Regions from separate parts of the Metabacillus sp. KJ11-3 genome, predicted to be linked through region 1. Evidence: a T-box and tRNA genes for the amino acid it is inferred to sense, from the RefSeq annotation. Region 1 holds a T-box; the other regions hold tRNA genes.
The links. A T-box is a leader RNA that pairs with one kind of tRNA and senses whether it is charged. The one in region 1 lies ahead of trpS (tryptophan--tRNA ligase), so its partner is inferred to be a tRNA-Trp.
Positions count from the first base shown of each region.

Region 1 (7,652 bases):
GAAAAAGTTGTTACAAACGCAGATTTAGAAAAAGTTATGGATACATCTGATGAGTGGATTAGAACAAGAACCGGCATAGAAGAACGCCGCATTGCAGATGATTCAATAGATACATCACATATGGCAACTTTTGCTTCGGAAAAAGCATTAAAGGATGCGGGGATTTCAGCAGAGGATTTAGATCTGATTTTAGTTGCAACTGTAACTCCTGATCAGCCGTTTCCTACTGTTGCATGTATGCTACAAGAGAAATTAGGAGCAAAAAAGGCAGCTGCAATGGATATTAGTGCCGCTTGTGCAGGTTTTATGTATGGAATGGTTACAGCTAAACAATTCGTTGAGTCAGGTACTTATAAAAATGTATTAGTAGTTGGAGTTGAAAAACTATCAAAAATTACCGACTGGGATGACCGTAATACGGCAGTTCTTTTTGGAGACGGTGCCGGTGCAGCAGTCATTGGCCCAGTAAGTGAAGGAAAAGGAATTCTATCCTTTGAATTAGGTGCGGACGGCACAGGCGGGAAGCATCTGTATCAAGATGAATACATCATTATGAATGGTCGTGAAGTATTTAAATTCGCTGTTAGACAAATGGGTGAATCCAGTGTGAACGTGCTGGAAAAAGCAGGTTTAACAAAAGAAGATGTAGACTTTTTAATCCCGCATCAGGCAAACATCCGAATCATGGAAGCGGCAAGAGAGCGTTTAGAGCTTCCAGTTGAAAAAATGTCTAAAACCGTGCATAAATATGGAAATACTTCAGCAGCATCCATTCCGATTTCTTTAGTAGAAGAAGTAGAAGCAGGAAAAATTAAAGATGGAGACTTAATTGTAATGGTCGGTTTCGGAGGAGGACTTACATGGGGAGCAATTGCTCTTCGTTGGGGTCGATGAGAAAAAAGAATGAGGTGAATCATCATGGAAAAAAAGCGAGTAGTAGTAACAGGATTGGGTGCAGTAACTCCGATTGGCAATGATGTAGAAACAGCTTGGCAAAATGCAATTAACGGGGTTTCAGGTGTTGGACCAATCACTAGAATAGATTCAGAGCCATACGCAGCAAAAGTAGCAGCAGAGCTTAAAGACTTTGATGTAGAACAATTTATGGATAAAAAAGACGCAAGAAAAATGGACCGCTTTACTCAATATGCAGTAGCAGCATCCTTCATGGCTGTAAAAGACGCAAATCTTGAAATCACAGATGATATCGCTCCGCGTGTTGGAGTTTGGATCGGTTCTGGTATCGGCGGAATGGAAACTTTCGAACAGCAACATAAAACACTTTTAGAAAAAGGTCCCAGACGAGTAAGTCCATTCTTCGTACCAATGCTTATCCCGGATATGGCAACCGGTCAAGTTTCAATTGCTTTAGGAGCAAAAGGTTTTAACTCTTGTACAGTAACAGCTTGTGCAACAGGAACAAACTCAATTGGAGATGCTTTTCGAGTTATTGAACGAGGAGAAGCAGATGTGATGATTTCGGGTGGAGCAGAAGCACCTCTTACTGAAATGTCATTTGCAGGATTTACTGCTAATAAAGCATTGTCAACAAACCCGGATCCTAAAACAGCAAGCCGACCATTTGACCAAGATCGCGATGGTTTTGTTATGGGTGAGGGAGCAGGAATTGTTGTTCTTGAGGAATTAGAGCATGCTTTAGCTCGAGGAGCAAAAATATATGCTGAAATTGTAGGATACGGAGCAACAGGTGATGCCTACCATATAACAGCACCTGCACCAGGTGGTGAGGGTGGATCAAGAGCGATGCGTATGGCAGTTGAAGGTAGCGGCCTATCAGTTGATGATATTGATTATATTAATGCTCATGGTACAAGTACCCCTTACAATGATAAGTTTGAAACACTAGCAATAAAAGAGGTATTTGGAGAACATGCTAAAAAATTAGCAATAAGTTCAACTAAATCAATGACAGGTCATCTTCTAGGTGCAGCAGGTGGAGTCGAGGCTATTTTTAGTGTTTTGGCGATTAAAGAAGGTATCATTCCGCCGACGATTAATTTACAAACTCCAGATCCTGAATGTGATCTAGATTATGTTCCGAATAAAGCTCGTAAACAGGAAGTAAGAGCTGCTCTAAGTAACTCTTTAGGATTTGGCGGACATAACGCAACGATTATTTTTAAGAAATATAATGCTTAATTTTTATAACCCGACAGTTATGTCGGGTTTATTTTTTGTGAAAACAGTTTAATTAATAATGTAGTGGCAAATTAACAAATAGGTAACTTCCATCAAGAACAGTTCTTCCTTCAATTCATAGAATACATATGAAGGAGAGATGTTCATCATGAGTTTCATTAATACGATTGATTGGCTAAAGAATACACCACAGCAACTGAAAATTTGCGAAAAATTAGTTCCATATTTTAACAATATGAATAAAAGAGAAATTGCTTCCTATCTACATTCATTTGGGATGTATAAGCACCCTGCAAACATTGAGCAATGGATTGAACAAATGACAGATAAGCAAATGGGCTTTTATATTAAAAAGTTAGAAAACAGATATAAGCTTGAGTGGAACGGACCGGATGTACCGATCTTTATGTTACCAATAGATCAAGCCAATCGGAAAATAGAGAGAGAATACCGGGGGAGATCTGGGTTAGCTTTTCATAACAAATTATTCTTATTTCTTTCAAAAGACGTACATAAAGACGATATTGAGTCTTTATTTTTACACGAGTATCACCATGTTTGCCGGCTGGCTTCTGTCACAAAAGCTGAAGATACGTTTACGATAATAGATACAGTTATAATGGAAGGTTTAGCAGAAAATGCGGTTAGGGAACTGGCTGGCGAACAGGCTGTGTCGAATTGGACGAAATTATATGATTCAGACCAATGTGAAAGATTTTATGAGCGAATGATTCTACCGCATAAAGAGATGACAAGGGAAAGTCCGAAATTTTCCCAGCTCATGTACGGAACTGGTTTTTATCCAAATATGCTGGGGTATTCTGTAGGATATCATATTGTAAAAACATTGATGGATAAAACAGGACTGAAGACAAAGCAGATGTTAGGTATGCCGTCTGAAAAAATACTGGAAAAGTATTCGGATGTAAAGAAATCATCATAAAAAGAAGCCTAATTTCATACAATGTGTTAGGACATGTTCAAACATCTGAAAAAACTATGCATAATCTTCATTGATTGGAATAAATTCTCTGAAATTTGCCTATACTGTTTGACAAATGGTACTGAAGTGAGGGGTTTTTATATGTTATTTCTTCATGATGTTTGGGTAAATTGGTTTGAAGGTGAAGAGAATGGATACAATGTCTGTCATTTTCATGAATGGAGAAAAGATGACAGTGTTGAACTCCTTGATCAGGTTCCTCTATTAAAGGTAAATTCCATGCTATTCGACTACATAGAAAACAACTTATCGGAGTTACCACCTGGTCTATTAAAAGATATTTTTCAAAAGGCTTATATTCGTAAAAATCATGAGCGAATCCAACTTGATTATTGTTTTGTTGTGACAGATGGAATAGGAATTTTAGCAGTTGATACAATTGGCTATACCATTCCAATTCGAAAAAGCAGAATTATCCCAAGACAAGAACAATTGGTATTTGAAATGGTGAAGGATATTGAGCCTGAATCATATTCAACAGAAATTATAAAAGAAGAATCAAACAAGGAATATCATATTTTGTCTTTAGCACCACAATATATGAGAGGCTTGACAAGAAAAGAACGCCAATTAAAGCAATTGTTATTTATGGCGCTTGATCAGCTGCTGGCAACGAAAAATGCTGCTGAAGTTAAGTACTGGTATACTGAATGGAACCCTACAAAATATGAGGATATTCAGCAAAGAGAATTTGATGAAGTATGGAATCAGCTCTATGAAGAAACATTAAACGGTTGGTCTCCAAAGCATATTCAGCTATGTGAACGACTAATAAAAGGACAACCCTTTTTTGAAAAGCTTTGGGATATGGAGCATGAATCAAAGGTTAATTGATTTGGACAAGCTAAATAGTAAAAAACGATGTGATTGGCTCACATCGTTTTTTAGGTTTTGCAGGACTTGCAAAAAAAACATGAAATTTGCAAGAATAAATAGGATACTGCAAAAATAAGCGTGAATTTGCAATAAAGCGGCCAATTTTGCAAAATTATATATAAACTTGCAAAATTATATATAAACTTGCAAAATTGAGTTTGAAAGTAACTTTTACTTACGTTTACGACCTAGTCCCATGGCATTTTCCATTTTCTTTAATGTGCGGCTTGCAACTGCATTCGCCTTTTCTGCACCTTTATCAAGGATTTGATCCAATTCATCTGACTCCATCAGCTGGTAATACTTATCTTGAATTGGTTTTAATGCATTTACAACAACCTCAGCTACATCTGTTTTGAAATCCCCGTATCCTTTTCCTTCATATTTTGCTTCAATTTGTTCAATCGGTTCATTTGTTAAAATAGAATAAATCGATAAAAGGTTTGAAATACCAGGTTTGTTTTCTTTGTCGTACTTTACAATTCCTTCCGAATCTGTGACAGCACTTTTAATTTTTTTCTCAATTTGTTTAGGATCATCTAAAAGTGTGATAAATGCTTTTTGATTCGCGTCTGATTTACTCATTTTTTTTGTTGGGTCCACAAGTGACATAATGCGAGCGCCAACTTTTGGAATACGCACCTCAGGGATAGTAAGAACATCGTTATATTTTTTATTAAACCGTTCTGCCAGATCTCTGGTTAACTCTAGATGTTGTTTTTGATCTTCGCCTACTGGTACAAGGTCAGTGTTATAAAGAAGGATATCTGCTGCCATTAGTGGTGGATATGTGAGTAATCCGGCAGAAACAGCTTCTTTTCCATGTGATTTATCTTTGAATTGAGTCATTCTTTCTAATTCTCCGATATAAGAAACACATTGCAACATCCATCCTGCTTGTGCATGGGCTGGAACCTCGGATTGAATAAATAATGTGACTTTGTCAGGGTCTAAACCAACAGCAAGATAGAGTGCTGCAAGACTTCTAATGTTTTTCCTTAACGCTAATCGGTCCTGAGGAACGGTAATTGCATGTTGATCAACGATACAGAAATAACAATTGTACTCATCTTGTAAATCAACAAATTGTTTTAATGCACCAATATAATTTCCTAATGTAACGGAACCACTTGGTTGTATTCCTGAAAAAATTGTTTTCATAATACCCTCCTGAATATAAGTGAAATGTATAAAATAAACACAAAAAAGGCCCACTCGCCCCAAAGATAGGGACGATGGACCGCGGTGCCACCCTAATTATTTCTTAAAAGAAATCACTCTAATCTTTAACGCAAGATTACGTCTGCACGTACTAAATTTCTGCACAGAAGCTCAGAAGTCCATTCCATATCGGTCATTACCTGTTTGCACCAACCACAGGCTCTCTAAAAATGCACCATATATGTACTACTCTTCATCATAGCCGACTATTAATACTTCAACCATCATTGGTGGTAAGTTATGTTTTTCTAATTATATGAAATCATGTATGCATTTGCAAATTTTATATGTTTTAAATGCAATAATAAAGAACTGTCCCGATTACTACAATGCCCGTCATAACTAATCCGCTAGTTAAAAAAGGTGAATGATCAAATGTTAACAGCTCAGAAACTGGTGTCATTTCATTCACTTCTTGTTTTGAAAGCTCCTTCCCCTTAGAAACAAACATTCTTCTAAAGCCATATGTGATGCCGTCAAAGAAACCCCCTTTTACTGTGATTGTAAAGAAAGAAATAAATAAGAGTCCCAAAGCGAAAAAGAAAGAAATATTTACAAATGATAAAATAGTTAATTTTTGGTAAATAATAAAAGACAGTAAGATTGTTAAACATAATGACACAATAATGAGTGTAACAGATCGATTAGTGCGCAATTTCTTTCACTCTTTTCTTGTTTAAATACTATTGCATCTATTATATCAGATGAATGGAGGAGGGAAAAAACAAGTGAAGTTATTGTAGAAATATTTATTAGATGCAAATGTATAAATTATATAAATGCATTCGTCAAATTTCTACATTTTCTACAAAAAAAGTTTGTAAGATTTTGTAACCCTTTCCAATTCAACGCGTTAAAGCGTTGTGAAGAAATTGAGTGAAAAATAAAAAAAGTTCAAATAGAAATAGATAGGTCTTTTTACCTATTTTTTATTCGAATTTCATTAATATTATTGCATTTGTGTAAATTTTATTAAAAAAATAAATGCACAATTTACTGAATACTTGTATAATAATCCGTGTAAAGAAACTTGTTCAAAATAAAGGGAGGTCAAATTTGTGAAAAAGTCGAAATATTTTCTACTTTTAGCATTATCGCTTGTACTAAGTATGTTCTTAGCTGCATGTAATGGTGGCGGAGATACTAGTAAAGAGAAAGATACAGGCGGAGATGAAGGTACAGCAGAGCAAAAAATTACTGCTCTAGAGTCACAGGCAATTCCATCAATGGATAGTGTAATGGCTCAAGATACAGTTAGTTTCACTACAATGAATAACGTAATGGAAGGTTTATACCGTCTAGATCCAAACCAGGAAGTTGTTGAAGGTATGGCAGAAGGTGAACCGGAAGTTAGTGAAGATGGTACAGTTTATACATTTAAATTAAGAGATGCAAAATGGTCAAATGGCGACCCTGTTACAGCGAATGATTTCGTGTATGCATGGCAACGTGCAATTGATCCTGCAAACGCATCACCTTATGGTCCATATATGATGGATGGTAAAATCAAAGGTGCAGCTGAAATTTCTGCAGCTGGTGCAGAGAAAAAAGAATACGATCTTAACACTCTAGGTGTTAAAGCACTCGATGAAAAAACACTTGAAGTAACATTAGAAAGACCAATTCCATATTTCCAATCTTTAATGGCGTTCCCAACGTTCTATCCACAAAATCAAAAATTTGTTGAAGAACAAGGTGACAATTACGCGAAAACTGCGGAAAACCTTGTTTATAACGGACCATTCGTTTTATCTGACTGGGGTGGAAGCACAGCATCTGAATGGACTTACACAAAAAATGAAGATTATTGGGATGCAGAAACAGTTAAGTTAGAAACAGTTCAATGGAATGTATTAAAAGATTCTCAAGCATCTGCAAACGCTTTTGAAACTGGTGAAGCAGATGTTACTGGTAAACTTTCTTCTGACATCGTTCCTCAATATGAAGGCGATGAAAGAATGGTAAAATGGTTAGAACCAACAATCTTCTGGTTGAAATTTAACCAAAAAGAAAATGAAGCTCTAAAAAATCCAGATATTCGTAAAGCACTTGCACAAGCAATTAACAAAGAAGACTTCGTTAACAGTGTATTAAACAATGGTTCAATCATTGCAAACTATGCTGTTCCAAGTGAGTTTGTTAAAAATGAAGAAACTGGTAAAGACTTCCGTGAAATTAACGGGAATGAATTATTACCATATGATGTAGATGCAGCAAAAGCATCATGGGAAAAAGGTTTAGCTGCTCTTGGTACTGATAAAGTAGAAGTTAGATACTTAGGTGATGATACTGAAAGTGCAAAGAAAGTTGCTGAATATGTTAAGAATCAATTAGAAACAAATCTTCCTGGCCTTACACTTAAAGTGGAAAGTGTTCCATTCAGCGTTCGTTT
Region 1 is NZ_CM147865.1:3,638,772-3,646,423, reverse strand. Features, by position in the region: gene AC0L8O_RS18135 (beta-ketoacyl-ACP synthase III) at 1-894, shown strand, start outside; gene fabF (beta-ketoacyl-ACP synthase II) at 919-2,160, shown strand; gene AC0L8O_RS18125 (DUF2268 domain-containing putative Zn-dependent protease) at 2,309-3,103, shown strand; gene AC0L8O_RS18120 (YjbA family protein) at 3,245-3,997, shown strand; gene trpS (tryptophan--tRNA ligase) at 4,211-5,203, opposite strand; T-box leader at 5,265-5,469, opposite strand; gene AC0L8O_RS18110 (DUF3899 domain-containing protein) at 5,553-5,915, opposite strand; gene AC0L8O_RS18105 (peptide ABC transporter substrate-binding protein) at 6,319-7,652, shown strand, end outside.

Region 2 (7,652 bases), 680 kb from region 1:
GCATTTCATCAAATGAATTTTCAGCTCGGTCCGTATTAATTTCCAAAACTTCTTGAATTCGAACTGCTGAAGGTAATGCCCTCATAAGCTGCATCAGAACCATACTACTTGAGGTGAGCGCCATTAAAATGATGTTTAGATAATTAATAAACGCCAAAATTACTCCCACTTGTATAGTGCTTCCCCCTATCGGAAAAACTCCAAAAAGAAGAGCAACAGCCATTCCAACATTTATCACAAAAAGTAAAACCGGCATAAGAATTGTAATAATTTGTTCAGCAATTTTTGTTTTATTTGTTAGCGAAACATTCACTTTATGAAATAAATTTATTTCATATTCATTTCGTACAAATGCTTTTACAACCCTAATTCCCGCAATACTTTCCTGAAGCTTTGAATTTAGCTGATCTAACGCTTCTTGAACACGTTTGAACCAAACACCTGCTTTCCTGGAAAGAAGGATAATGAAAAAGACAAGAATTGGAATAAGCATAACTAAAATAGGAAACAGCTCTCTTGCTTGAAAAAAAACAATCATGACACTTCCAATAAATAGCAGAGGACCTCTTACAAATACACGAAGTGTCATCATAACCGCTTGTTGAATTGAATTAATATCACTCGTTACATTTGTAATTAATTTACCAGTACCAATTTTGTCGCGATTCTCACTGGATAAATGTTCGATCTTATAAAATAAATCTCGTCGTATATCGGTAGCAATATTGATGGCAGATTTAGTGCTAAATATTGTACAACCTATTCCACCAATCAAGCCAATAATCGCTGCAATGATCATAAATGTTCCCATTTGAATAACGTACGTTGTATCATCCTCGGCAATTCCGTAATCTATGATTTTTTGTAAAAGAAGAGGCTGTAACAAGTCCATTGTTACTTCTAAAGCCATCAATAAAGGAGCGAGAATAACAAATAGCTTGTATGGCTTCGCATAAGGTAAAAGTTTTTTAATAGAACTCATCACATCTCACCTTTACTATTTCTTTTTTTATCAGACCAATTAATAAGCTCACCCCTGCAACTTTTTAGAATAGAGAGAATATCCTTTGCGAGCTCCGGTTCGGATAGTACACTTTTCATGGCATAATGAAATTCTAGTTGAAGCTTACCCATTTCTTCCCGAACAAGTGAAGCTTCTTCAGACTGCTTCCATCGCAACCGCATCGCCCACTCCTCCCAAAAGATCTCATCTTCTTCATTTATTAAATCGTTTATAAATTCTAACCCTTCCACATTTAATGCATATATTTTTTTATCTCCATCTAATTTAACTTCTATTAGTTTCTTTTCAACCAAATCCTGTAATGCAGGGTAAATGGTTCCTGCACTGGGAGAATAATAGCCGCCACTTCTTTCCTCCAACTGCTTCATTACCTGATAACCATGTCTCGGTTCTTCTTTTAGTAGCTGCAAAATTGCAAGCTGAATAATACCTCTACGTTTTGTAAATTTAGATTTCATTTTTTCTCTTAAATGTGGCTGTTTATCAAAAAATTTCAGGGCGGTTTTTAACCCTTTATGTGTTAAAGATAGAACTTCCTGTTCATCTTTTTGAACAAAGCCTTTTTCTATTGCTTCATAAAGACAACTACTAGGATCGGTTAACTCATTTCTAAGAGATAGAAATAGTTCTCCTTGCTTTATAGGTTTTCTGCTTATAAAAGTAAGCAATGTCAACATTTCCTGGCTAATATTACCTAACATACTTACCCTCCATCCATTTCGATTATTACGATAAATTTTAATCGATATAGTTTCGAAACACAACAAAAAAAGAATGAAACCTACTGAATTATTTAATGAGGGAGACGGATTATTTCTGCTAAAAACACAAAAAAGGTTAGTTTCAAAATTGAAACTAACCTTTTACTGACGCGCCTTAGAGGATTCGAACCTCTGACCGACGGCTTAGAAGGCCGTTGCTCTATCCTGCTGAGCTAAAGGCGCATATTTTGTTATCCTCTGCTTTTCCATAAAAATGGCTCCGCAGGCAGGATTCGAACCTGCGACCGATCGGTTAACAGCCGATAGCTCTACCACTGAGCTACTGCGGAACAATATCATGGTGGGCCTAAATGGACTCGAACCATCGACCTCACGCTTATCAGGCGTGCGCTCTAACCAGCTGAGCTATAGGCCCATTTTTTAGCGAAATATGTATGTATGGAGCGGGTGAAGGGAATCGAACCCTCATCATCAGCTTGGAAGGCTGAGGTTTTACCACTAAACTACACCCGCATATTAAATGTTTTGGAGGCACCACCCGGATTTGAACCGGGGATAGAGGTTTTGCAGACCTCGGCCTTACCACTTGGCTATGATGCCTCAAAATGGCTGGGCTAGCTGGATTCGAACCAACGCATGTCGCAGTCAAAGTGCGATGCCTTACCGCTTGGCTATAGCCCATTGAATAACCCTCAAGAATATACTTCCTCGATTAAGCTACGTGAATCCTCATCGCGAAATATCGTCGACATCTAGGTACACTCTATGTCTTGATATAAACTATTCTCTCTATATAAAACGTTCCACTCAAAACCTATCTCGTGTCACAAACCAGCAAGAGAATATCTGGAATTATTTCTAACAGGAGTTAAGAATTTATTATATACATATATTGGGGCGGCTGATGGGAATCGAACCCACGAATGTCGGAACCACAATCCGATGCGTTAACCACTTCGCCACAACCGCCATGGTTTTCTTGGCAGGGGCAGTAGGAATCGAACCCACACCAAAGGTTTTGGAGACCTCTATTCTACCGTTAAACTATGCCCCTATTTTAACATAAATGGTGGAGGGGGGCAGATTCGAACTGCCGAACCCTAAGGAGCGGATTTACAGTCCGCCGCGTTTAGCCACTTCGCTACCCCTCCACATAAAAGGTGGCTCGGGACGGAATCGAACCGCCGACACATGGATTTTCAGTCCATTGCTCTACCAACTGAGCTACCGAGCCATAATTAATGTGTATTTGAAAAAAGATGCAATTTTACTTTTCAAGTACCTATTTTAAGATCTAATACTTTTAAGGTATAAGTGCTATGATAATTTGTGGATCGTCCTCATCTCAGGATGATCGTTCAAGAAGCAGCTCGATGAGTACGCTGATATAAATTCAGGGTAGCTTATTCGGGCGTGCTCTACCAACTGAGCTACCGAGCCAATATAGTTTTCGGCTTCCACTAAGCTTCGAATCTCTTCATCAGCTCCATCGCTCACATCCTCACGTATTTTCATACGCTCCGGTGTTCGTTCAGTCGCTTCCTCGACCTTCTCGCTTATCGAAACCCTCTTACACATTACTTAGATCACAATAATAATTTGTTTCTTTAAAAAGTTAATGGCGGTCCGGACGGGACTCGAACCCGCGACCTCCTGCGTGACAGGCAGGCATTCTAACCAACTGAACTACCGGACCATTATTGATGTTATTTTTTAAAATGAAATTGGTTGCGGGGACAGGATTTGAACCTGCGACCTTCGGGTTATGAGCCCGACGAGCTACCAGACTGCTCCACCCCGCGATAACAAAAAATGAAATAAAAAAACATATGGAGGAGGAAAGGGGATTCGAACCCCTGCGGGCTTTGACACCCCTGTCGGTTTTCAAGACCGATCCCTTCAGCCGGACTTGGGTATTCCTCCAATATTCATATGTGAAAATGGTAGCGGCGGAGGGAATCGAACCCACGACCTCACGGGTATGAACCGTACGCTCTAGCCAGCTGAGCTACACCGCCATAGTTTTTAAAAACGCTCCCTGTTTAAAATGGTGCTCGTCATGTCTCTTACAGACACATTCCTCGCAAGCCTACAAAGAGGATTATTCAAGATGTTTACGGCCCGCTCTAGCCAGCTGAGCTACACCGCCATATTCAGTCAAGAAATTTTAAATTGGTGGAGCCTAGCGGGATCGAACCGCTGACCTCCTGCGTGCAAAGCAGGCGCTCTCCCAGCTGAGCTAAGGCCCCAATTTAAATGGTCGGGAAGACAGGATTCGAACCTGCGACCCCTTGGTCCCAAACCAAGTGCTCTACCAAGCTGAGCTACTTCCCGTACTATGGCGCGCCCGAGAGGAGTCGAACCCCTAACCTTTTGATCCGTAGTCAAACGCTCTATCCAATTGAGCTACGGGCGCTAAATTTCATGGTGCCGAGGACCGGAATCGAACCGGTACGGTAGTCACCTACCGCAGGATTTTAAGTCCTGTGCGTCTGCCAGTTCCGCCACCCCGGCACTTACTGGAGCGGAAGACGGGATTCGAACCCGCGACCCCCACCTTGGCAAGGTGGTGTTCTACCACTGAACTACTTCCGCTTAACTTTAATGGTGCGGGTGAAGGGACTTGAACCCCCACGTCACAAGGACACTAGATCCTAAGTCTAGCGCGTCTGCCAATTCCGCCACACCCGCATGGTGTGTATTACTAATTAATGGTGGAGGATGACGGGATCGAACCGCCGACCCCCTGCTTGTAAGGCAGGTGCTCTCCCAGCTGAGCTAATCCTCCGAAACACAGGATGTGCAAGTGCATGTGTTGCGACATGACGTCGCGCATTTAGTATACCTACATTAAATGGTGACCCATACGGGATTCGAACCCGTGTTACCGCCGTGAAAGGGCGGTGTCTTAACCGCTTGACCAATGGGCCAACTATGTTATTAAAACCAAATTTGGTCTGCCTGGCAACGTCCTACTCTCACAGGGGGAAACCCCCAACTACCATCGGCGCTGAAGAGCTTAACTTCCGTGTTCGGCATGGAAACGGGTGTGACCTCTTCGCCATCATTACCAGACAATTTAGGACAACTTTTATTATAGTAAGTTTTTCTAAAAAAGCAAGAACTTTTTTATTTCATTTCAACCACTACAATTTTCTAGTTGAATGACACAGGATTTATAATGTATCACATCTTAAAATATAGTGTCAATCCCTTTTTTTCACCAATTTATCAAGTTACCTTCTCTTGAAGACAAAAAATATAATAACATCCTTTTCAAAAAAATAAAAGACCTATTTTAACTTTTTTTAAAAAAGCTTTTTAGAGATAGAAACAAAAGCTCTCTCTTTGGACATAAACTCCTTAATAAAGGCAACACTAACAATGACAATGATAGGGAGTGATTCACATGAGAGAACGCGATGTAATTACAGTTCTTGATGAATATAAACAAGAAAAACAGCTTTCAGTAGAAGCTTTAATTGTTATAAATTCTGAAACATTCGCCCTATTAACACCGAAAGAGGATATCTCCGTCATCTTCGTTATGCAAGTTAAGGATGAGAGAGACGGTCAATATCTATTCGGGATTGATGACCCTGCAATGACAAGTATGGTTTTAGATGCTTATGAAATAGCTGTCGATGCAAATCCTGCTGATTAAGTTCCGGAGGTGCCCGTTTGTCAAATAAAAAAATTTTAGAAGGTATAAACGAAAATCTTAAACACAAAATTGGCCTTGAAATTAAAGGAATGACTTTCACCAAAAATTTCCGATCCCCAACTGCTGAAGAGTGGTATATTTTTTTACCCTCATATAATGATCCAGTAACAGGTGGTGCACCTGGAAAAGCAATTATTCATTACAACTTGTATGACACGAAGCACATTTTTATTAATACAACAATTATTTTTGATGATCCTGAATTACATAATAGCAAGAATCATCAGCTTGTTTATTTCATTGCAGATGAAATTGTCAACCGACTTGTAGGATATGCTGACACCTTATTATCAGTACATTCAGGTGATAACTCCTACAATGCAGAATACAAACAATAATTGAGGGATGAACATGAGTGTAAGCCTAATTCAATCTATTAAAGAAGAATCACGTCCTTTCCATAAGCAGGAAGGTGTTGATTCTTTAGTTGGTAAAGTAAAAAATGAAACTTTTGTGCTACTTGGTGAATCTTCACATGGTACATCAGAATTTTACAAGATAAGAGCAGAGCTCTCGAAAAAGCTAATTACAGAAAAAGGGTTTATGTATATAGCTGTAGAAGGAGATTGGCCAGGTTGTCATCAAATTAATAACTATATTAAAGGTTATGACGACACTTTTTCAAACACAAGAGAAGTCTTGGCCTCTTTTCACCGCTGGCCTACATGGATGTGGGCCAATGAGGAAATGATTGAGTTAATCGATTGGCTAAAAGATTACAATAGCAACAAGCCAAATGATAAAAAGGTAGGATTTTACGGTATTGACGTCTATTCATTATGGGAATCAATTGATGAGATTATCGCTTATTTAGAAAAAATTCAATCCCCACAAATCGAAATAGCAAAAAAAGCATTTTCTTGTTTCGAACCTTTTAATCGCCGCCCTGAAAAATACGGGCTATCTGCTTCTTTCTATGGTGAAGACTGTTTGAACGAAGTGACCAAACTATTAACTGAGATCATATTAAATAAACTGACGATATCTGACTCTGAAGATATTTTAAACCTTGAAGTGAATGCACTGATTACAGCCAATGCTGAGAATTACTACAGAACGATGGTCGTTAATGATAATGAGTCATGGAATATTCGAGACAGGCATATGGTAGAAGCCTTAAATAAAATACACGAATTCTATGGTGCACATGCAAAAGGAATTGTTTGGGAGCATAACACCCATATTGGAGATGCGCGGGCAACAGATATGGCCAATGAAGGGGTTGTCAATGTAGGTCAATTACTCAGAGAGGAAAAAGGTACTGAGACCATCTTCATTATTGGATTTGGTACACATAGAGGCACAGTTATCGCTGCTGACGAGTGGGGAGTTGCCCCCGAACAAATGCTCATTCCTCCCGCGCAAACAGGTAGTTGGGAGGATGCTATGCACAAAGCCGGCCCCTATGATAAATTCATTCATTTTACTAAACATAACCGTCATTTGTTTCAAAAACCTATAGGACATCGTGCCATTGGCGTCGTCTATAACCCAGCTTACGAGCAATACGGAAATTATGTTCCTTCTTCCATGCCAAATCGATATGATTTGTTTATCTATATTAATGTGACGAACGCTCTCCATCCACTAACGGTTGAAGAAGTGTTTTTATAAAAGATAGAAACATCTCCCTACTCTCATTTCTTTTAGTAGCAAGAGTTTGAAATAAAATCCCTTCTTAGTCCATAAAAAAGGATGAATTTCAATTGGTTACTCCACCTTTGAATTCATCTTTTTCTTTTATTCGATGAATTAAACCAGCATAATCTTTTCCTTTTCACATAAAAGTTTCACCTTTTATTTATCTCCCTCGACAGCTCATTACCAGTAAATTCTTCTATACTTTGAATTGCTAATCTTACATGCTTTTCGATGAAATTAACTATTATTTCTCTTTGAAAAATCACTTGTATATTGGCCGGTTCACTTACATATGTAATCTTCACCCATCCATAAAAAGCATTTTTAAAAGCAACATAGCTTCTATATAAAACTGTTAATGCATGACGTAAACGCCGCTTCGCAATTACTTCCTGTTGCAATATCATGATCGTTGACCTTGTTATAGAGACAAGTTCCATTAATAGTGAAGAAATATATAAGTCATTAGGATGTTGACTATAAGAGTATTGCTTTAATAACTTTTTCATATATTTGTAGCTATTGATAAGTTCATCTTTCA
Region 2 is NZ_CM147865.1:2,953,877-2,961,528, forward strand. Features, by position in the region: gene AC0L8O_RS14965 (ABC transporter ATP-binding protein) at 1-982, opposite strand, end outside; gene AC0L8O_RS14970 (PadR family transcriptional regulator) at 982-1,725, opposite strand; tRNA gene AC0L8O_RS14975 (tRNA-Arg) at 1,895-1,968, opposite strand; tRNA gene AC0L8O_RS14980 (tRNA-Asn) at 2,001-2,075, opposite strand; tRNA gene AC0L8O_RS14985 (tRNA-Ile) at 2,085-2,161, opposite strand; tRNA gene AC0L8O_RS14990 (tRNA-Gly) at 2,186-2,259, opposite strand; tRNA gene AC0L8O_RS14995 (tRNA-Cys) at 2,273-2,346, opposite strand; tRNA gene AC0L8O_RS15000 (tRNA-Gln) at 2,353-2,427, opposite strand; tRNA gene AC0L8O_RS15005 (tRNA-His) at 2,640-2,715, opposite strand; tRNA gene AC0L8O_RS15010 (tRNA-Trp) at 2,727-2,800, opposite strand; tRNA gene AC0L8O_RS15015 (tRNA-Tyr) at 2,814-2,897, opposite strand; tRNA gene AC0L8O_RS15020 (tRNA-Phe) at 2,908-2,980, opposite strand; tRNA gene AC0L8O_RS15025 (tRNA-Asp) at 3,366-3,442, opposite strand; tRNA gene AC0L8O_RS15030 (tRNA-Met) at 3,472-3,548, opposite strand; tRNA gene AC0L8O_RS15035 (tRNA-Ser) at 3,577-3,669, opposite strand; tRNA gene AC0L8O_RS15040 (tRNA-Met) at 3,688-3,764, opposite strand; tRNA gene AC0L8O_RS15045 (tRNA-Ala) at 3,920-3,995, opposite strand; tRNA gene AC0L8O_RS15050 (tRNA-Pro) at 4,004-4,080, opposite strand; tRNA gene AC0L8O_RS15055 (tRNA-Arg) at 4,086-4,162, opposite strand; tRNA gene AC0L8O_RS15060 (tRNA-Leu) at 4,172-4,260, opposite strand; tRNA gene AC0L8O_RS15065 (tRNA-Gly) at 4,267-4,341, opposite strand; tRNA gene AC0L8O_RS15070 (tRNA-Leu) at 4,352-4,437, opposite strand; tRNA gene AC0L8O_RS15075 (tRNA-Val) at 4,459-4,534, opposite strand; tRNA gene AC0L8O_RS15080 (tRNA-Glu) at 4,602-4,676, opposite strand; rRNA gene rrf (5S ribosomal RNA) at 4,706-4,821, opposite strand; gene AC0L8O_RS15090 (DUF1292 domain-containing protein) at 5,156-5,410, shown strand; gene AC0L8O_RS15095 (hypothetical protein) at 5,500-5,808, shown strand; gene AC0L8O_RS15100 (erythromycin esterase family protein) at 5,816-7,084, shown strand; gene AC0L8O_RS15105 (hypothetical protein) at 7,261-7,652, opposite strand, start outside.
Region 2: it has a tRNA-Trp gene. The T-box ahead of trpS (tryptophan--tRNA ligase) is inferred to sense a tRNA for this amino acid. The anticodon was not compared.

Region 3 (7,652 bases), 340 kb from region 1:
GTGCGTAATAGCTCACTGGTCGAGTGACTCTGCGCCGAAAATGTACCGGGGCTAAACGTATCACCGAAGCTGTGGACTGTTCTTACGAACAGTGGTAGGAGAGCGTTCTAAGGGCTGAGAAGCCAGACCGTAAGGACTGGTGGAGCGCTTAGAAGTGAGAATGCCGGTATGAGTAGCGAAAGAGGGGTGAGAATCCCCTCCACCGAATGCCTAAGGTTTCCTGAGGAAGGCTCGTCCGCTCAGGGTTAGTCGGGACCTAAGCCGAGGCCGAAAGGCGTAGGCGATGGCCAACAGGTAGAAATTCCTGTACCACCTCCTCACCATTTGAGCAATGGGGGGACGCAGAAGGATAGGGTAAGCGCGCTGTTGGATATGCGCGTCCAAGCAGTTAGGCTGACAATGAGGCAAATCCCATTGTCACATAAGCTGAGCTGTGATGGCGAGGGAACTATAGTACCGAAGTTCCTGATTCCACACTGCCAAGAAAAGCCTCTAGCGAGGTGAGAGGTGCCCGTACCGCAAACCGACACAGGTAGGCGAGGAGAGAATCCTAAGGTGAGCGAGAGAACTCTCGTTAAGGAACTCGGCAAAATGACCCCGTAACTTCGGGAGAAGGGGTGCTTTTTAGGGTGAATAGCCCGGAAAAGCCGCAGTGAATAGGCCCAGGCGACTGTTTAGCAAAAACACAGGTCTCTGCGAAGCCGCAAGGCGAAGTATAGGGGCTGACGCCTGCCCGGTGCTGGAAGGTTAAGGGGAGAGGTTAGCGCAAGCGAAGCTTTGAACCGAAGCCCCAGTAAACGGCGGCCGTAACTATAACGGTCCTAAGGTAGCGAAATTCCTTGTCGGGTAAGTTCCGACCCGCACGAAAGGCGTAACGATCTGGGCACTGTCTCAACGAGAGACTCGGTGAAATTATAGTACCTGTGAAGATGCAGGTTACCCGCGACAGGACGGAAAGACCCCGTGGAGCTTTACTGTAGCCTGATATTGAATTTTGGTACAGCTTGTACAGGATAGGTAGGAGCCTGAGAAGCCGGAGCGCCAGCTTCGGTGGAGGCGTCGGTGGGATACTACCCTGGCTGTATTGAAATTCTAACCCGCGAGCCTTATCGGCTTGGGAGACAGTGTCAGGTGGGCAGTTTGACTGGGGCGGTCGCCTCCTAAAATGTAACGGAGGCGCCCAAAGGTTCCCTCAGAATGGTTGGAAATCATTCGTAGAGTGTAAAGGCACAAGGGAGCTTGACTGCGAGACCTACAAGTCGAGCAGGGACGAAAGTCGGGCTTAGTGATCCGGTGGTTCCGCATGGAAGGGCCATCGCTCAACGGATAAAAGCTACCCCGGGGATAACAGGCTTATCTCCCCCAAGAGTCCACATCGACGGGGAGGTTTGGCACCTCGATGTCGGCTCATCGCATCCTGGGGCTGTAGTCGGTCCCAAGGGTTGGGCTGTTCGCCCATTAAAGCGGTACGCGAGCTGGGTTCAGAACGTCGTGAGACAGTTCGGTCCCTATCCGTCGTGGGCGTAGGAAATTTGAGAGGAGCTGTCCTTAGTACGAGAGGACCGGGATGGACGCACCGCTGGTGTACCAGTTGTCTTGCCAAAGGCATAGCTGGGTAGCTATGTGCGGAAGGGATAAGTGCTGAAAGCATCTAAGCATGAAGCCCCCCTCAAGATGAGATTTCCCATCACATTAGTGAGTAAGATCCCTGAAAGATGATCAGGTTGATAGGTCAGAGGTGGAAGCGCGGTGACGTGTGGAGCTGACTGATACTAATCGATCGAGGACTTAACCTAACAATAAAGCGAATGCTTAGTGAATTGAATTGTGTATCGTTATCTAGTTTTGAAGGAATATAAAAGTGAAAAAACACTTGAAATATTCCCAACATATAGTATAATAATTTTTGTCACAAATGTCTGGTGATGAAGGCGAAGAGGTCACACCCGTTCCCATGCCGAACACGGAAGTTAAGCTCTTCAGCGCCGATGGTAGTTGGGGGTTTCCCCCTGTGAGAGTAGGACGTTGCCAAGCTGTGATTATTCCGCAGTAGCTCAGTGGTAGAGCTATCGGCTGTTAACCGATCGGTCGCAGGTTCGAGTCCTGCCTGCGGAGCCATTTTGGAGAGCTGTCCGAGTGGCCGAAGGAGCACGATTGGAAATCGTGTATACGCTAACCGCGTATCAAGGGTTCAAATCCCTTGCTCTCCGCCACAATTTCTATTATACATAAGGCCCATTGGTCAAGCGGTTAAGACACCGCCCTTTCACGGCGGTAACACGGGTTCGAATCCCGTATGGGTCACCATTAAAATCGGAGGATTAGCTCAGCTGGGAGAGCACCTGCCTTACAAGCAGGGGGTCGGCGGTTCGATCCCGTCATCCTCCACCATATATATTATCGCGGGGTGGAGCAGTCTGGTAGCTCGTCGGGCTCATAACCCGAAGGTCGCAGGTTCAAATCCTGTCCCCGCAACCAATTTAAGTTGACGACGCTACGTCGATTATTCTTCATAGCGAGGCAACATAGTAGTGCTGTAAAGTGCAACCAAATAATGGTCCGGTAGTTCAGTTGGTTAGAATGCCTGCCTGTCACGCAGGAGGTCGCGGGTTCGAGTCCCGTCCGGACCGCCATTATTTTTAAAAAGTTTTACTCATATATTATGTATAGAGTAAAAGGGTTTCAATAAGCAAGAAGGTCGAAGAAGTGACTGAGCGAACACCGCAGCGTATGACCATACGTGAGGATGTGAGCGATGGAGCTGATGAAGAGATTCGAAGCTTAGTGGAAGCCGAAAACTGTATTGGCTCGGTAGCTCAGTTGGTAGAGCAATGGACTGAAAATCCATGTGTCGGCGGTTCGATTCCGTCCCGAGCCACCTTTTATTTTTAATTTAATGCCGGTGTAGCTCAATTGGTAGAGCAACTGACTTGTAATCAGTAGGTTGGGGGTTCAAGTCCTCTCGCCGGCACTCTCTAAAGTGGAGGGGTAGCGAAGTGGCTAAACGCGGCGGACTGTAAATCCGCTCCTTAGGGTTCGGCAGTTCGAATCTGCCCCCCTCCACCATTTTCATTTGTAAATAAACCTTCATTTAGGGGCATAGTTTAACGGTAGAATAGAGGTCTCCAAAACCTTTGGTGTGGGTTCGATTCCTACTGCCCCTGCCAATTTCAATTATAGTGGCGATTGTGGCGAAGTGGTTAACGCATCGGATTGTGGTTCCGACATTCGTGGGTTCGATTCCCATCAGTCGCCCCATTTATATAGCTAAGTAAATAGGATACATTCGATCAGTTGATCTTCAAATTTAAATCCAAAAAACACTTGGTTATCGATAGATTTCATGAAGAAGATTCGAAGAAGCTTATTCAATGGGCTATAGCCAAGCGGTAAGGCATCGCACTTTGACTGCGACATGCGTTGGTTCGAATCCAGCTAGCCCAGCCATTTTTTTAACACATTTTTAGTCTAATTGCATAGGCTAAACCATATAGATAAGTAAGATCGCGGAAGTAGTTCAGTGGTAGAACACCACCTTGCCAAGGTGGGGGTCGCGGGTTCGAATCCCGTCTTCCGCTCCAATTAAAATGGCGGCATAGCCAAGTGGTAAGGCAGAGGTCTGCAAAACCTTTATCACCGGTTCAAATCCGGTTGCCGCCTCCATTTTAACACCCTTGCCGGGGTGGCGGAACTGGCAGACGCACAGGACTTAAAATCCTGCGGTAGGTGACTACCGTACCGGTTCGATTCCGGTCCTCGGCACCATTTGTACTTAATCCTTTGCCAGTGTGGCGGAATTGGCAGACGCGCACGACTCAAAATCGTGTTCCTTCGGGAGTGTCGGTTCGACCCCGACCACTGGTATCTAAATGCTATATAATCAAGGCTCCAACATATGTTGGGGTCTTTTTTGTATTTTTTCTACACGACTAAAATAATCGAAAATCGTATGCGGTGAGTCGTGTGCGTAGGAGGTTGTTTATGAGAAGACGTGTAGAATTAACAGAAGAAGAATTAAAGATTATTAAAAAGAAAATTAGTGAAGAGGAAGCTTTCGAAAAGTTCTTTAAGGAATGCTACCTACGAAATTTAAGACCAGCGACAATCGAATATTACAAAAATGAATTTCATGGTGCAAAGAAAATCATTAATAAACAATTAGTTGAATGGAAACAGAAAGAATAGAAGATCTAATCCTTCAAAGCAAACAAATAATGAAAGTTACTACAATTAATACCCGATTACGTGCATTCAGAGCATTTTACACTTTCTTATATAAGAATAAGCTCATCGAAAATTAACTTCGTTCCATTTAATACTAGAGCGACAAATAATTACTCTGAAAGAACCTCAACAGCATACCTATTAAACAGATTTATGAACCCAAATGAAAGTCAGTTCTTTTCGTACAGAGGAAAAGAAGTGAACGAAGATTTTTTAGCTATTTCTGATTTGATACAACTCTTGTTTAGAGGATGTATTAGAAATGATAAACCAATGTATTGCTACTTTTCGTCATCAAGAATGAGAAAGCTTTTAAATCAATGGATAAACTTCGAAATTTAAGACACTTTTAATAGGTGAAAAACCAAGAGGGACATTAGAGTCTCTCTTGGCTAAGTGAATATTACTTTTTCTTAAAGAATTTTACTAGTTTAAAAACTAAAAATCCTATTAAAGAAACAATAATTAAGAATAATAGGAGTCCTACTGGACTGAAAGTGATCATATTTTCTCATCCCTTATAATGCATATAAACTAAATGAACCGCTTGTGGTTGTAATTCTAGTATAAGCATTTGTGTAAGTATATCCAACAGCAAGAGCACTATATTTTACAGTCTCATCCATAGACCAGGAAGTTTTCGTTTCTTTGCTGCTACATTTAGAACCACCATAGACTATAGCTACATAAGTACCACTATATACTATAGCTACATAAGTACCACTATTACCTAAAGTTCCATAAGCAACATTTGTTAGACAAGTCTCTATTTTTTTCACCCTTGAAGATCCTGCTTTAATCCTACTAGTCATCTTTCCTCGATAACTATGATTTAAATAATTAATATTTCCATAAACTGTTCCGGAAAAACTAACTTTAACATTATAAGATGTGATTGGTACCTGAACCTAATTTGATTGCATAGGTCTGAATTGGACTAGTTTGTGCATCGTTATTGTTAGATTCAGTGTTAAATGTAGAATATGCCCTTACAAATTCAGCGTCTTCTTCCGAAAAAGGTTCATTTAATTCATAGGTTGAATTAATTTGCTCAAATCTTTTAGAAATTTTGAAAACAAAACAAATTTTGATATACAAAGTACTCAGAAAACTTCTATCACACCATCATGAGAAAGCGTATACATTAAAGAGGATATATTACAATTACATTACAAAAATGTATGGAGTTGAAATATTTATTATAGGCCATTAGGAGGTTAAAGATATGGTATGAAATGACTAAAAGTCATCAATGTCAGTACATATAATTGATGCTCTTAACTAATTGTAAAAAATTTGTAAAAATTTTATTTCAAATCTTCAAATATGTTAAAAATTTCATGTGCTTACATTAGTTGACATTTCCTGTGACGGATTGTTTAATGAAATAGGAATTTTGTGCTAGGCCTACACAAGTTCAAATATACCAAAGGAGGAATAACAATTGATTTATACTTCAAGAGAGTCTGCAGTAGCTGTTTTCGAAGAATTATTTACTATTTTAATTCATGATGAATACGTTAATTCAAAATTGAGAGAAGCAAATTTGGATGTAAGGATTGTGCATAAAAACCCTGATTTTGAAGTGTATTTTTCTCCTGATAAAGTTCTTGTTGATTCAGATATTAATAATGCCGCGATTTCTATTAAAATGTCATGTGATACTGCCCATTCACTTTGGCGGGGGGAACTGTTAATGCCTTTAGCGTTAGCAATGGGAAAAGTAAGAATTAAAGGGAGCATTCCTAAGGTATTAGAATTTGTACCAATGTTAGAGCCAGCATTTAATAGATACGATGAAATTTATAACAAGCATACAAGTTTAGTATAAATGGAGGAGAGTTCTTTGTTTACTTTACCGAAGGAGATAGAGGAGTTAAGAGTATTAGTAAGAGACTTTGCACAAAACAAAGTAAAACCAATTGTAAGAGAATTAGATCAAGCACCAGCTGACGATTTTAATTGGGAAATTGTTCGAGAAGGCGCAAAGTTGGGATTGCATCGTTTACCGATTCCAAAAGAATATGGTGGATTAGGATATGGCATATTAGGGACATCTGTTGCAATGGAAGAACTTGCCGCTGTTGATGCAGGTACTGCATTAATATTTGGGGCTACAATGTTAGGGCAGGCTCCGATTCTTTTATCAGCTGATCGGGAATTACAAAATCGATTTTTACCACTATTTTCAAGTGATAAGCCTGTATTAGCATCAAACGCAATAACGGAACCTGATGCTGGATGCGATCTATTAATACCAGAAAATGCAAAATATGCAATGAATGTACTTTCCGCTAGAAAAGAAGGTAATGAATATGTAATTAATGGGGTTAAAAAGTATATTACAAATGCAAGAGTTGGTAAGTTTGCTTGTGTTTATGCAAATCTAGAACATTATGTAGGTGCAGAGGGCCTAACGTGCTTTGTTATTCCATTAGATAGCGATGGTGTAACGTTTAATGGTATTGCAGATAAAATGGGCTACAGGTCATGCTTAGGAACAGAAATAGTCTTTAATGATGTGCGAGTTCCCGCTGAAAACATCATTGGTGGAGAAGGAAATGGGATGCTTATTTCTGTTCAACAAATGAATATGGCCAGAGGAACAGTTGCTGCCATTTCAACGGGGATTGCAAGAGGTGCTTTCGAATTAGCAACTGAATGGGCAGGTGAACGTATTCAGGGTGGTAAAAAGTTATACGAACACCAATTCACTGCTCGAAAACTAGCAGAAATGGCTACAAAAATTGAAGCAGCGCGATTATTATACTTAAAAGCCTCCTTTGAAGCAGATAATTCATTACCGGCTCCAGTGTTTGAACCAGCTGTTGCTAAATTATATGCTGATCGGATCGCTATTGAAGTAGCAGAGGAAGCAATGTCGGTAATGGGAGCTAGAGGGTATATTAGAGACCATCATCTTGAGAAGTTTATGAGAGAAGCGTTGGGGGCTCGAATTTATGAAGGAACACCAGAAGTACTTGCATTAGCGATTACTGATTTCTTATATCAAGAAGATAAAATTGAAGAGGCAGTCTGGTAAGATGCAAAATGCTCATGTTACGTCTAATACTGAGCGTTATATTAGGGAAATAGTCGATAATCAAGATCATTTAACATATCACTCATTACTTGATGAGTGTACGTTAGAAAAGACTTTATATCAAAAGATAGATCGATTTGGATTATCAACAATCGCTATTAAAAATGAAGATTTATTACAGCATCAATTACTAGGTATCATGTCCTTCCGATTAAGTGAATATTTAAAATTAGATTGGATAGATCCTAACCTGGTTTACCAGCAAAAAATATTCCATGAGCCGCTTCAGCAGGCACATGGTGAAGATATTCATCTTGTCACAATGAATCACCAAACAGGCGAAATTATTTGTTACCTTTGTATTTATTCGATGGAGAGGTATAAA
Region 3 is NZ_CM147865.1:3,979,627-3,987,278, reverse strand. Features, by position in the region: rRNA gene AC0L8O_RS19855 (23S ribosomal RNA) at 1-1,796, shown strand, start outside; rRNA gene rrf (5S ribosomal RNA) at 1,919-2,034, shown strand; tRNA gene AC0L8O_RS19845 (tRNA-Asn) at 2,044-2,118, shown strand; tRNA gene AC0L8O_RS19840 (tRNA-Ser) at 2,123-2,213, shown strand; tRNA gene AC0L8O_RS19835 (tRNA-Glu) at 2,233-2,307, shown strand; tRNA gene AC0L8O_RS19830 (tRNA-Val) at 2,316-2,391, shown strand; tRNA gene AC0L8O_RS19825 (tRNA-Met) at 2,402-2,478, shown strand; tRNA gene AC0L8O_RS19820 (tRNA-Asp) at 2,557-2,633, shown strand; tRNA gene AC0L8O_RS19815 (tRNA-Phe) at 2,806-2,878, shown strand; tRNA gene AC0L8O_RS19810 (tRNA-Thr) at 2,899-2,971, shown strand; tRNA gene AC0L8O_RS19805 (tRNA-Tyr) at 2,983-3,066, shown strand; tRNA gene AC0L8O_RS19800 (tRNA-Trp) at 3,094-3,167, shown strand; tRNA gene AC0L8O_RS19795 (tRNA-His) at 3,183-3,258, shown strand; tRNA gene AC0L8O_RS19790 (tRNA-Gln) at 3,373-3,447, shown strand; tRNA gene AC0L8O_RS19785 (tRNA-Gly) at 3,507-3,581, shown strand; tRNA gene AC0L8O_RS19780 (tRNA-Cys) at 3,590-3,663, shown strand; tRNA gene AC0L8O_RS19775 (tRNA-Leu) at 3,677-3,765, shown strand; tRNA gene AC0L8O_RS19770 (tRNA-Leu) at 3,783-3,864, shown strand; gene AC0L8O_RS19765 (hypothetical protein) at 3,982-4,185, shown strand; gene AC0L8O_RS19760 (hypothetical protein) at 4,743-5,036, opposite strand; gene AC0L8O_RS19755 (hypothetical protein) at 5,669-6,055, shown strand; gene AC0L8O_RS19750 (acyl-CoA dehydrogenase family protein) at 6,071-7,267, shown strand; gene AC0L8O_RS19745 (hypothetical protein) at 7,269-7,652, shown strand, end outside.
Region 3: it has a tRNA-Trp gene. The T-box ahead of trpS (tryptophan--tRNA ligase) is inferred to sense a tRNA for this amino acid. The anticodon was not compared.